DNA from 3 places in the Comamonas sp. Z1 genome. Region 2 is predicted to be linked to each of the others. Evidence: riboswitches for the same ligand, from Rfam matches in the RefSeq annotation. Region 2 holds a riboswitch; each other region holds the start of a gene.
The links. A riboswitch is a leader RNA that binds a small molecule or an ion and turns the genes downstream of it on or off. The one in region 2 is predicted to bind thiamine pyrophosphate.
Positions count from the first base shown of each region.

Region 1: another riboswitch for thiamine pyrophosphate. It lies ahead of FSY45_RS08470 (FAD-dependent oxidoreductase); the one in region 2 lies ahead of thiC (phosphomethylpyrimidine synthase ThiC).
Region 3: another riboswitch for thiamine pyrophosphate. It lies ahead of FSY45_RS01305 (long-chain-fatty-acid--CoA ligase); the one in region 2 lies ahead of thiC (phosphomethylpyrimidine synthase ThiC).

Region 1 covers NZ_VOQT01000003.1:375,864-380,019, forward strand. The annotation lists gene FSY45_RS08460 (SH3 domain-containing protein) at 1-300, shown strand, start outside; gene thiD (bifunctional hydroxymethylpyrimidine kinase/phosphomethylpyrimidine kinase) at 367-1,239, opposite strand; TPP riboswitch at 1,305-1,466, shown strand; gene FSY45_RS08470 (FAD-dependent oxidoreductase) at 1,530-2,624, shown strand; gene thiS (sulfur carrier protein ThiS) at 2,730-2,927, shown strand; gene FSY45_RS08480 (thiazole synthase) at 3,086-3,889, shown strand; gene thiE (thiamine phosphate synthase) at 3,900-4,156, shown strand, end outside.
Region 2 covers NZ_VOQT01000014.1:39,625-43,780, reverse strand. The annotation lists gene FSY45_RS20755 (ABC transporter substrate-binding protein) at 113-1,333, opposite strand; gene FSY45_RS20750 (nitroreductase) at 1,518-2,177, shown strand; TPP riboswitch at 2,259-2,376, shown strand; gene thiC (phosphomethylpyrimidine synthase ThiC) at 2,635-4,156, shown strand, end outside.
Region 3 covers NZ_VOQT01000001.1:299,098-303,253, forward strand. The annotation lists gene FSY45_RS01300 (acyl-CoA reductase) at 1-659, opposite strand, end outside; gene FSY45_RS01305 (long-chain-fatty-acid--CoA ligase) at 656-1,750, opposite strand; TPP riboswitch at 1,821-1,912, opposite strand; gene FSY45_RS01310 (TonB-dependent receptor) at 2,223-4,156, shown strand, end outside.

The DNA.
Region 1 (4,156 bases), on a different contig from region 2:
CTGAGCAAGGGCTATCCGCTGCAAGTCACCCAGCGCAAGGGGCAGTGGCTGCGCGTCAAGGACCATGAGTCCACGCTGGGCTGGGTCCACGCCCCGCTGACCAGCAAGAGCCCGCATATGGTGGTGACGGCGCGCACGGCCAATCTGCGCTCCGGCCCCGGCCAGAAGCACAAGCGCGTGGGCAAGCTGGAGCAGCATGAGGTGCTGCAGACTCTGAAAAAGCAAGGCAGCTGGGCCCAGGTCCAGCGCAGCAACGGCCAGAGCGGCTGGGTGGCCAAGAATCTGGTCTGGGGCTGGTAAGCCCTGCAACACGAACACCCAAAGCAAAGGCCTGCAGCAGCAGGCCTTTTTTGCGGGTGCCGGCAATCAGCCTTCGACGATCAGCTGCGCGCGCGGCGCATAGCCGTGATTGAGGGGGCCGTGACCCTGGCCGGTATAGACCTCGGCGCCCGCCTCGATGGCGCCCAGAATATAGCTGCGCGCCTCGGTCACCGCGGCCTCCAGCGCCAGCCCCTGGGCCAGGAAGGAGGCAATCGCCGACGACAGCGTGCAGCCCGTGCCATGGCCGTTATGGGTGACGATGCGCTGCGATTGCAGACGCAGATAGTCGCCGGCCTGCCGGCCTTGCCGGCCCAGCACATCCATGACCAAGTCGCCGCTCAGATGCCCGCCCTTGAGCAGCACTGCAGGCGCGCCCATGACCAGCAGATCGGCCACGGCCGCATCCAGCGCTGCAATGCCGTCGATGTTGCGACCCAGCAGCAAAGCTGCTTCATCCAGATTGGGTGTAATCACCGTCGCCAGCGGGAACAGCTCCTGGACCAGCGCCTGTGCTGTCTCGGGAACGATCAGGCGATCGCCGCTGGTGGCCACCATCACGGGGTCCAGCACCACGTTCCTGATCCCGTGGCGACGGATCGCATCCGCCACCACGCTCACCACATCGGGGGTTGCCAGCATGCCGATCTTGACGGCATCGACGCCTATGTCCTGCACAACGGCATCGATCTGGCCGCGCACGGTATCGAGCGGAATGCCGTGAATACCCGTCACGCCCAGCGTGTTCTGCACGGTGATGGCCGTGATCGCCGTCATGCCGTAGCAACCCAGTGCCGCACAGGTCTTGAGGTCGGCCTGGATGCCGGCACCACCGCCGCTGTCCGAGCCGGCAATGGAGAGCACGCGTGCGTAGCGCTTTTTTGCGGCGCCGGAAATGGAGGAAGAAGCAATCACTGTCATGGCAAAAATTATCGCCCATGCGCATGGTCAATGCGTGCTGTTTGCGGTTGTGCTGTAATGTCCAACGGACGAAACAGGGGTGTCCCGCAGGCAAGCAGCCTGTGCGGACTGAGAAACACCCTGGGGCTGCGCCAGCCACGGGCTGCGCACCAGAGCACCATCCGTGCCCTGTGCCCCCTGCACCCGATCCAGGTCATGCTGGCGTGGGGAGTTTCACAAGCCGCAAGGCATGCCGCGTTTTGTCCTGCACATGGCCCTGTTCCTGTGTCCGGATGGAAAACGATTTGCACATGTCATTGCTACAAGCTTCTTCAAAGATCGCAATTCTCGGCGGCGGCCTCATGGGCCGTCTGCTGGCTCTGGCCCTGGCCCAGCGCGGTCACGCCATCGACCTCTATGACGCCCATGGCCCGCAAGGCGATGGTGCTGCGGCGCGCGTGGCGGCTGCCATGCTGGCGCCGCTGGCCGAGTCGGCCATTACCGAGCCCGGCGTGGTGCGCATGGGCCAGCATGGGCTCAAGCGCTGGCCCGAGCTCATAGCTCAGCTCGAGCAGCATGTGTTTCTGCAGCAAAACGGCACGCTGATTCTCTGGCACCGCCAGGATCAGGGCGATGCGGCGCGCTTTTTCGGTCTGCTGGAGAAAAACCGGCGCATCAACCCCAGCCTGCCGGCCATGCAGGAGAAGACCGGCGCGGCGCTGCAGGACTGCGAGCCCGCGCTGCAGGGACGCTTCAACCAGGCCGTCTATCTGCCCGGCGAAGGCCAGCTCGACAACCGTCAGCTGCTGACGGCGCTGGTCGACAAGCTCAGCGCCCTGGGCGTGCAGCTGCACTGGGACAGCCCGCGCGAGGTCGGCGACTTACGTCCCGGCGAGGCCGGCCAGCCCGACTTCGTGTTCGACTGCCGGGGCCTGGGTGCCCGCAGCCAATGGAAGCAGCTGCGCGGCATTCGCGGCGAGGTGGTGCGCATCCATGCGCCCGAAGTCACGCTGCAGCGCCCCACACGCCTGATCCATCCACGCTACCCCATCTATATCGCGCCCAAGGAAGACCATCTGTTCGTGATTGGCGCGACCGAGATCGAATCCGACGATATGTCGCCGGCCAGCGTGCGCTCCACGCTGGAGCTGCTGAGCGCGGCCTATACCGTGCACTCGGGCTTTGCCGAAGGCCGGATTGTGGAGATCGCCACCCAGTGCCGCCCCACCCTGCCCGATAATCTGCCCGCCGTGCGCCTGCTGACGCCGCGCGTCATGGAAGTCAACGGCCTCTACCGCCACGGCTTCATGATCTCGCCCGCCATGCTCGACGTGGTGCTGGAGCTGGTGGACCGCAACGACTCGCCGCTGGCGCGCGAGTTCGATGTCGCCGTGCATCGCGGCTGAGCCGCGAGCCCGAACTTTGGCGCACAGCACTTGCACCTCCTGCGCACGCAAGCGCCGCCGTGCAGAGGTTTAACTTAGCACCCGCTTTATTTTCTGTTTCATGCCATGAAGATCACCCTCAACCAGCAAGCCACCGAGCTGCAAGCCCATGCCACCGTGGCCGATGCGCTGGCGCAGATGCAGGCCAAGCCCCCGTTTGCCGTGGCGGTCAACACGGTGTTTGTGCCCAAGACGCAGTACGCCGACCATGCGCTCAACGAGGGCGACAGGATGGAAGTCATCTCTCCAGTGACAGGCGGCTAGGAATGACCTCCCTGAGTCGCTTCGCGCCTTCCCCCTGGGGGCGACACCCTCGCGGCGAGGCGGCTCTTGCTCGGTGTCACTGACTGGGCACATGTCTGTTTGAGGCTCACTGGGCTTCACACGCATTGCGGTACAAAGACAAGAGATATAGATAAATCATGAATACAAAAACCACCGACGACACCCTGGTTCTCTACGGCCAACGTTTTGAAAGCCGCTTGCTGCTGGGCACCTCGCGCTATCCCTCGCCCGCCATTCTCGAAGCGGCTGTGGAGCGTTCCAGGCCCGCCATGGTCACGGCCTCGTTGCGCCGCCAGGGCAGCAATGCGGCCGAGACCGGCGCCAGCTTCTGGGAACTGCTGCGCAAGCTCAACGTGCCCGTGCTGCCCAACACGGCAGGCTGCATGACCATCCAGGAAGCCGTGACCACGGCCCAGATGGCGCGTGAAGTCTTCGACACACCCTGGATCAAGCTGGAGCTGATCGGCGACGACTACACGCTGCAGCCCGACACGCTCAACTTGGTGGAGGCTGCCTCTATCCTCATCAAGGACGGTTTCCAGGTCCTGCCCTACACCACCTACGACCTGGTGCTGTGCCAAAAACTGGTCGACGTGGGTTGCCAGGCCGTCATGCCCTGGGCTGCGCCCATAGGCACCGGCCGCGGCCCCATCAACCCCTATGCCATGCAGATGCTGCGCGAGCGCCTGAAGGTGCCGCTGATCGTCGATGCCGGCCTGGGCCGTCCCTCCCATGCCTGCACCGTGATGGAATGGGGTTATGACGCCGTGCTGCTGAACACCGCCGTGGCCCTGTCCGAAGACCCCGTAGCCATGGCCGGCGCATTCTCCGATGCCGTCAATGCCGGTCACGCCGCCTGGCGCGCTGGCGCCATGGCCGAACAGAACGCCGCCCAGCCCAGCACGCCCGTGCTGGGCACCCCTTTCTGGCATCAGGAATAAAGGCCGGCCCATGGACTCCGCAGAAATCAAGGCCCTGGCGCAAGCCATCGTCCACCAGCACTGTGCCCATTTTGGCGCCCAGTTGCACCACGATGCCAACTCGGTCGAGCTGACGCCCCAGCCCGTGCCGCCCGCGCTGCGCCAGGAGCCCGCCTATCTGGCTGCGCTGGAAGCCTGCAGCGAGCTGGGCTTTATCGCCGTGGATGCACAAACACTGGCCCAGGCCTGGCAGTGCCAGAGCGAACGCAACAATCATTTCGATGTCAC
Region 2 (4,156 bases):
GCGGGCAGTCGCTTGACGCTTCTTCTTGCGTGGCAAGAAGGCGAGGACGAAGCGCAGGGCATCAAGCCGGGTGCCATGCAGGCAGCCCGGCTGCTTCTTCAATGCCGACCGGCTACTTCCACAGAGCGCACTTGCTCTCTTCCTTGGTGGTGAAGACCTGGTCGCCGGGCAGGGTCTTGAGCACCTTGAAGTAATCCCAGGCCTTCTTCGATTCGGCCGGCGTCTTGACCTGCAGCAGATACATGTCGTGAGCGTAGCGGCCGTCGGGGCGGATCACGCCCTTGGCATAGAAGTCCGACAGCGGCGTGGCCTTGAAGCCGGCCATGATCTTGTCGGCGTCCGTCGTGCCCAGCTTCTCGGCCAGCTTCAGATACTGCATGGCGGCCGAGTAGTTGGCTGCCTGCAGCGAGGTGGGCATCTTCTTGAACTTGGCAAAGAAGCGATCCGAGAACTTGCGGCTTTCGGGATTCAGGTCCCAATGCCAGCTGTCGGTGAACATCAGGCCTTCCGTGGCTTTGAGGCCCAGGCTGTGGATGTCGGAGCTGAACAGCAGCAGGCCGGCCAGCTTCATGGTCTTGGTCAGGCCGAACTCGCGTGCCGACTTGATGGCATTGATGGTGTCGCCGCCTGCATTGGCCAGGCCCAGAATCTGGGCCTTGGAGTTCTGAGCCTGCAGCAGGAAGGAAGAGAAGTCGGCTGTGTTCAGCGGGTGCCTGACGTTGCCCAGTACCTTGCCGCCAGCGGCATTGACCACGCGGGTGGTGTCGGCCTCCAGCGCCTGGCCAAAGGCATAGTCGGCCGTCAGAAAGAACCAGCTCTTGCCGCCCAGCTCCACCACTGCCTTGCCCGTGCCCTTGGCCAGCGCCACGGTGTCATAAGCATAGTGCACGAAATAGGGACTGCACTGATCGTTGGTCAGTGCCGAAGTGCCCGCGCCGTTGATGATGTAGACCTTTTTCTTCTCGTCGGCCACCTTGCCCATGGCCAGGCCGGCACTGGAGGTGGTGCCGCCGATTAGCATGTTCATGCCCTGGGTGTCGAACCACTCGCGTGCCTTGCTGGCCGCGATATCGGCCTTGTTTTGGTGGTCGGCCGTCAATACTTCGATGGGCTTGCCCAGCAGCTTGCCGCCAAAGTCGTCCACAGCCATCTGCACGGCCAGAGCACCACCCTTGCCGTCCACATCGGCATAGAGGCCCGACATATCGGTGATGAAGCCGATGCGAATCTTGTCCTGCGCCTGAGCGCCTGCAGCGGTCAGCAGGCATCCCAGTGCCAGCGTCAATGTTCTTGGGGAAAAAACGGTAGCGGAGCAAACAGAGCGAGGCTTCATCAGAGTCATCTCCTGAGGTGGTGAGTACCCGGTCACTGCGACGGGCAGCCAGCATGGTCGCAGTTGGAGCAGGGCGCGCCATCAGGGCAAGCACCGGGGCGGCTGCGACAAGGTATCCACGGCGACTCGGGAAAATGCCGCAAGCTCCTACACTGCACACCAGTGATTTAGGAAAGTAGAAGAGATGGATATTCGTCAAGCATTGCAGCAGCGTCGTTCGGTGCGCGCTTTTCTGCCGCAGGCCGTGGCTGCTGCCACGGTGCGGGACTTGCTGGAGACCGCAGCGCAGGCGCCGTCCGGCGGCAATATGCAGCCCTGGCGTGTGACCGCAGTGGGCGGACAGGCGCTCAAGGATCTGTGCGCCAGGGCCAGGGAGACCGAGGCCGTGCAGCGCCCCGGCCTGTCCTATCCACCCGGTTTGTGGGAGCCCTACCGCAGTCGCCGCTTTGAAAACGGCGAAGATCTGTATCGCTCACTCAATATCGGTCGCGAGGACAAGGCAGCACGTCTGGCCCAGCTGGCCAAGAACGGCCAGATGTTCGGTGCGCCAGTGGGTATTTTCGTGGCCGTGGAGGAGCGCATGGGCTATGCGCAATGGGTGGATCTGGGCATCTATCTGCAGTCCTTCATGCTGCTGGCGGTGGAGAAAGGTCTGGCCACCTGTGCCCAGGGCTTCTGGCGCATGTACAACGACATGCTGATCGAACAGCTGGCATTGCCGGATGGCTACCAGATTGCCTTTGGCATTGCCCTGGGCCACGAGGATGTCAGCGCGCCCATCAACCAGTGGCGCGCAAGCCGTGCTGCCAGCAATGAATGGCTGGCGCTGCAGGGGCTGGATTGAACGGCGGATTAGACGCTTGAGGGTCAGGATAGTTAAACAGCTTCAAGAGTGCGCAAATTGTGGCAAAACCAGCCTATACTGCGTGCAGCTCCGGGGTGTGCGAAAGCGCTGAGATGCCAGTCACTGTGAAAACAGTGCAGGCGAACCCGACGAACTTGATCCGGTTCATACCGGCGGAAGAAGAGCGGGACCCTGACGCAGGGCCGATGGATTGACAGGGCAACTGGCACGAGTGCCAGCCCTGAAAGTCATAGGCACAGCAAACCCCAGGCGCCTCGCGCACTGGGGTTTTGTCTTTTCTGGACAGCCGGTGCGTGAAGAACCAGGCCGAAATTGCAGAATTTCGGCGGCACAGGCCGGATACCCATAGCGGGCCGGGCCAGTGCAGGGCAAGATCAGAGCAGGGCCGCACTCCACGGAGCGTTTGATGCACTTCAACCGCTTTGAGGAGACTGCGATGAACGCCCCTGATTCCATTTTTACGCCTGCTGCAGGTCATGCCCCCGATGCCGCCCGTTTTGCCGAGCTGCTGGCTCAGTCGCGCCAGCCGTTTCCCGCATCGACCAAGAGCTATCTGAGTGGCGCGCTGCATCCGCAGCTGCGTGTGCCGGTGCGCGATATTGCGCTCACCAATGGAGAGCAGGTCAGCGTCTACGACACCTCGGGCCCCTATACCGATCCCGCCGTACAGATCGACGTGCGCCAGGGCTTGCCCAGCGTGCGAGGTGCCTGGATCGAAGCGCGCGGCGACAGCGAATACTACGTGGGTCGCCTGCGTGTGGCGCTGGACGACGGCGGCAAGCGCGGCGAGGAAGATGCGCGCGTGGCCCAGCTGCGCGCCGAGGCGGCCGCGCTGCAGCGCCAGCCGCGCCGTGCCAAATCAGGCCAGAACGTGACCCAGATGCACTATGCCAAGCGCGGCATCATCACGCCCGAGATGGAGTATGTGGCCCTGCGTGAAAACGGTCGCCGTGAATGGATGGCGCAGTACCAGCAGGACGCGGCGCGCGAGCTGCGCCTGGCCGGCAACAGCCTGGGCGCGGCGATCCCGAAGATCATCACACCCGAATTCGTGCGCGACGAAGTGGCGCGCGGCCGCGCCATCATTCCGGCCAATATCAACCACCCTGAAATCGAGCCCATGGCCATCGGCCGCAATTTCAAGGTCAAGATCAACGCCAACATCGGCAATTCGGCCGTGACTTCCAGCATCGAGGAAGAGGTGGAAAAGCTGGTCTGGGCCATTCGCTGGGGCGCGGACAATGTCATGGACCTGTCCACCGGCAAGAACATCCACACCACGCGCGACTGGATTGTGCGCAACTCGCCCGTGCCCATCGGCACCGTGCCCATCTATCAGGCGCTGGAAAAGGTCGGCGGCATTGCCGAGGATCTGACCTGGGAGATCTTTCGCGACACGCTGGTCGAGCAGGCCGAGCAGGGCGTGGACTACTTCACCATCCACGCCGGCGTGCGCCTGGCCTACATCCACCTCACGGCCCAGCGCCGCACCGGCATCGTCTCGCGCGGCGGCTCCATCATGGCCAAGTGGTGCATGGCTCATCACCGCGAGAGCTTCCTCTACGAACATTTCGAGGACATCTGCGACATCATGAAGCAGTATGACGTGAGCTTCTCGCTGGGCGATGGCCTGCGTCCCGGCTGCGCGTCGGATGCCAACGACGATGCCCAGTTTGCCGAGCTGGCCACGCTGGGCGAGCTGACGCAGATCGCCTGGAAGCACGATGTGCAGACCATGATCGAAGGCCCTGGCCATGTGCCCATGCACATGATCCAGCAGAACATGACCGAGCAGCTCAAGCACTGCCACGAGGCCCCGTTCTACACCCTGGGCCCGCTGACCATAGACATCGCCCCCGGCTACGACCACATCGCCAGCGCCATCGGCGCGGCCATGATCGGCTGGTTCGGCACGGCCATGCTGTGCTATGTCACGCCCAAGGAGCATCTGGGTCTGC
Region 3 (4,156 bases), on a different contig from region 2:
CACACCACGGCCAGGCAATCGGCCAGCGGCGGGTGAACATCGGCCAGCAAGCGTGCAAACCATCCGGCAAACAAGGGCTCGGCACTGGCCAGCTTGCCTATCGCAGGGGCCTTGACCAGCAAGCCGCAGACCAGACTCCACAGCGACAGCGCAGGCACGTTGCCGGCCCAGCTATGCACCAGCAGATCCGGGCCGAAAGCACGTACGGCTCCGCCCTTGGCTGCCGGCTGAAAGCCGTCGAGCACTGCCGGGTTGGGAAAATCCTCGGCCACAAAGCGCTTGAGCTGCGCCGCACGAAAGGTCTTGAAAAATCCTGTCAGCCCCAGCCGCACCATATCGGCGTCATAGCCACTGACCACGGGCAGCCAGGCTTCGGCCTGCTGGCGGTAGATGTCGTTACGGTCCAGCAGGCGGGCCATCGCACGATCGATGGCATCGATGATCTCGGCCACCGGCATGGGGCGCAGATGGATGGCTGCGGCCTTGCGCACACGACAGGCCAGTGCCTGCATCTGCGGCGCCGTCAGCACGGGCACGCTGACTTCCAGCAACTGACCGTCCTGAGACCCGAAGTCCAGCGTCTGCCACTGCACTTCGTCGTCGCCGAGGCCCGGCAGATAGCCAGCCTTGATACGCTGTAGCTTGCGCTGCTCGCTCATGCGCCGGCAGCTTTCACAAACTCTTCAACCGCCAGCGAGCACCCCTTGGCGGCGGCGCCCTCGGCGCGCCCCAGCAGCAAAAAGCCATCTTTTTCCTGCTGGCCGGCCCACAGGCCCACATCCTCGGTCAGGATGGTGGTCACCGCGTTGTAGTTGGCCAGATCGCAATGCACCAGAATGCCGCGCTCACCAGCGGCCACGTCCCTGCCGGTGATCGGCTCGACCAGACGCGAACGGATCCAGTGCGGACCGGACTTGACCGAAGGCAGCACCGCATTGCCATCGTCATAGAACTGGGTGCTCAGCTCCGTCATGCCATACATATTGATGCACAGACTGCGCGGCACGCCCAGCAACTGGGAAAGCTCGGCATAGAACTGCTCGAGCGGCAGCTCGCGCGACTGCCCCTTGTAGCCGCCCGTATCCAGCACGCGGCTGCCTGCGGGCAGGCGAAAGCTGCGGTCCTGCGCACGCAGGGCATCCATCACATGGACCAGGCTGAAGCTCGCGCCCAGCAGGGCAAAGGGCTGGCCGCTGCGCTCTGACTCTGCCAACGCAGCGCACAGGGCCTGCATGTCCAGCCCTTCCGAGTTCAGGTAGTAGCGGCTGCCTGCCGAGCCGAATTCGGAGCGGGCAAGTGCCAGATAGTGGGCCAGCGAGGAATTGGGCATGGCCTGCTCATCGGGAAACAGAATGCCCATGGGCATGCGCTCCAGACCCTGCATGAAGCGTCTGGCGAAATAGCGCTTCATGGACAGGTCGTAGACATCGAGCCGCGGATGGAAATGACGTCCGCGCGCAGCGCGGCCCGTGGTGCCGCTGGTCATGAACACGCGCTCGGCGGGCGACGGTGGCTCGCTGCGCAGCTCCATGGCCTTGAAGGCATCGATGGGCACGGCCGGAACATCGCGCCAGCTCCTGACATTGCGCAGCGTGGCACCGCGTCGCTGGCAAAAGCTGCGAAACGGCGCATTGCATTCGTACTGATAGGCGAAAAGGCGCAGGGCGAGTTGATTGAACTGGTCGTCGGTGCAGTCATCCATTGCGATGAAAGCAAGCAGATCGGCGACCAGCGAAGCGGCCTTGTCCATGAAATTCCTTCGAGAGCGGGGACATCATGCTCCGAAGGCTTGCTGACCATGCGAGAACGCACTGCCCGGAGGTCAGCTTGCAAGCTCTTCTTCCGCCGGTATGAACCGGGTCAAGTTCGCGGGTGTAGATCTCAGCACTGGCGTGCACCCCGGAGCGCGGCGCCATCTTACCCCAACGGCATCGCTGCACGGTGCCTGAGCCGCCGCATGAAAGTCGCGTCACTTGTAACCTGGGGTAATGCTCTATCACGGAGAAGAAGGTCATCCACAGTAGAAATCATTAAAACATTACCACCCAAATACAATCGGAGCAAAATTGCGAGCGTGCCCGACACGCACCTTGCCATGGCACCAACAATGATGCAGGCGCGCACTGCCTGAGCGAGCTTCACGCCGTAGCAAGAAACGCTGTCAACAGAGCTTGCGCCATCCAGGGCACCGAACGTCCACCCCGAGCCCCAGAGATATTCACATGCATTTTTCGCGCCTTTGTCATCTGGCAGGCTGGCCTGTGGCCGCCGCCGGACTGCTGCTGACGGCACAGTCCGCAATGGCCCAGCAAGCCGCCGCCCAGCCGGAACTGCCCCAGTTGTCCGAAGTCACCGTGCGCAGCACCTTGCAGGAGTCTGCACTTGAGCAAACCCCGGCCTCCGTGACCGTGCTCGACGGCGAGCGCATGCGCGAGCGCAATCTGCAGGTCAATCTCTCGGAGTCCCTGAGCGCAGCTCCGGGCCTGCAGTTGCAGAACCGCCAGAACTACGCGCAAGACCTGCAGCTGTCGATTCGCGGCTTTGGCGCACGATCCACCTTCGGCGTGCGCGGCATACAGATCTATGTGGACGGCATCCCCTCCACCATGCCCGATGGCCAGGGTCAGACCAACAATATCGATATCGCCTCGCTGGAGCGCGTGGAAGTGCTGCGCGGTCCTTACTCCGCCCTCTACGGCAACGCCTCTGGCGGCGTGATCAATGCCTATACCGAACGTGGTGAAGGCGCGCCCTCGGTGGAAAGCAGCTTTGCACTGGGCAGCGACGGCCAGAAGCGCCTGGGCCTCAAGGCCAAGGGCGAAGCCAACGGGATTGGCTATGTGCTCAGCGCCAGCCGTTTCCTCACCGACGGCTACCGGGCCCAGAGCGCGGCGGACAAAAACCTGTTCAACGCCCGCATCGATGTCAAGCCCGACGAATACAGCCAGCTGACCCTGGTGGCCAACCATGTGGACATCGATGCCAAGGACCCCGGCGGCATCACGCCGAAGGACTGGGCGGCAGATCCGAAGGCTGTGGCGTCCAACCCCTTGCTCTACGATTCGCGCAAAAGCGTGAAGCAGACCCAGGCCGGCCTGACCTATGAGCGCCAGCTGGACGGCGGCCAGGCGCTGCGCCTCATGGCCTATGCCGGTCAGCGCGAAATGATGCAGTTTCAGTCCACGCCCAAGGCATCGCAGACCGGCTACAGGGGTGGGGTGATCGGTCTCAAGCGCGACTATGGCGGCATCGATGCGCGCTGGAGCGGCAAATACGAGCTGGGCAGCCGCAGCCTGGGCCTGATTGCGGGCCTGGCCGCCAACACTGTCAGGGAAGACCGCCAGGGCTACAAGAACTTTGTGGGCAACCAGCTGGGCGTGGTCGGCGAGCTGGTGCGTGACGAGCGCAATACCCTCACCAGCATAGACCCCTATCTGCAAGCCTCCTGGGCCTTTGCACCGCACTGGAAGCTCGATGCCGGCCTGCGCTGGAGCAATGTGCAGTTCCAGTCGCGCGACCATTTCCTGGCCGACAAGGACGATAGCGGTAGCACCGGATTCCATAAACTCTTGCCGGTTGTTTCGCTGCAGCACGAACTCACTCAGGACACCAATATCTATGCCTCACTGGGTCGCGGCATGGAAACACCTACCTTCAACGAGATCTCGTACCGTCCCGATCTGGTGGGTGGTCTGAACTTCGGCCTCAAGCCTGCGGTATCGACCAGTGCCGAGCTGGGCATCAAGCAACGCTTCAATGTGGCCGGCCTGCGCGGCGACTGGTCTGCCGCGCTGTTCCAGACCAGCACCGACGATGAAATCGTGGTGGCCAGCAACGACAACGGCCGCACCTCTTATCAGAATGCCGGCAAGACCCGCCGCCGCGGCATGGAGCTGAGCACCAGCACCTGGCTGATGCCCCAGTTGCGCCTAAACGGCGCGCTGACCTTGCTCGATGCCAGTCTGCGCAGCGGCTATTGCGACAGCAAGGGCCAGGACTGCATTCCCGCCGGCAACCGCATTGCCGGCACGGCCAGACATCTGGGCTACCTGGGGCTGGAATGGCTTCCCGCCACCGACTGGCGTGTGGGTCTGGACTGGCGTCATGTGGGCCGTATTGCCGCTGACGACAAGAACCAGGTCTATGCCCCCAGCTA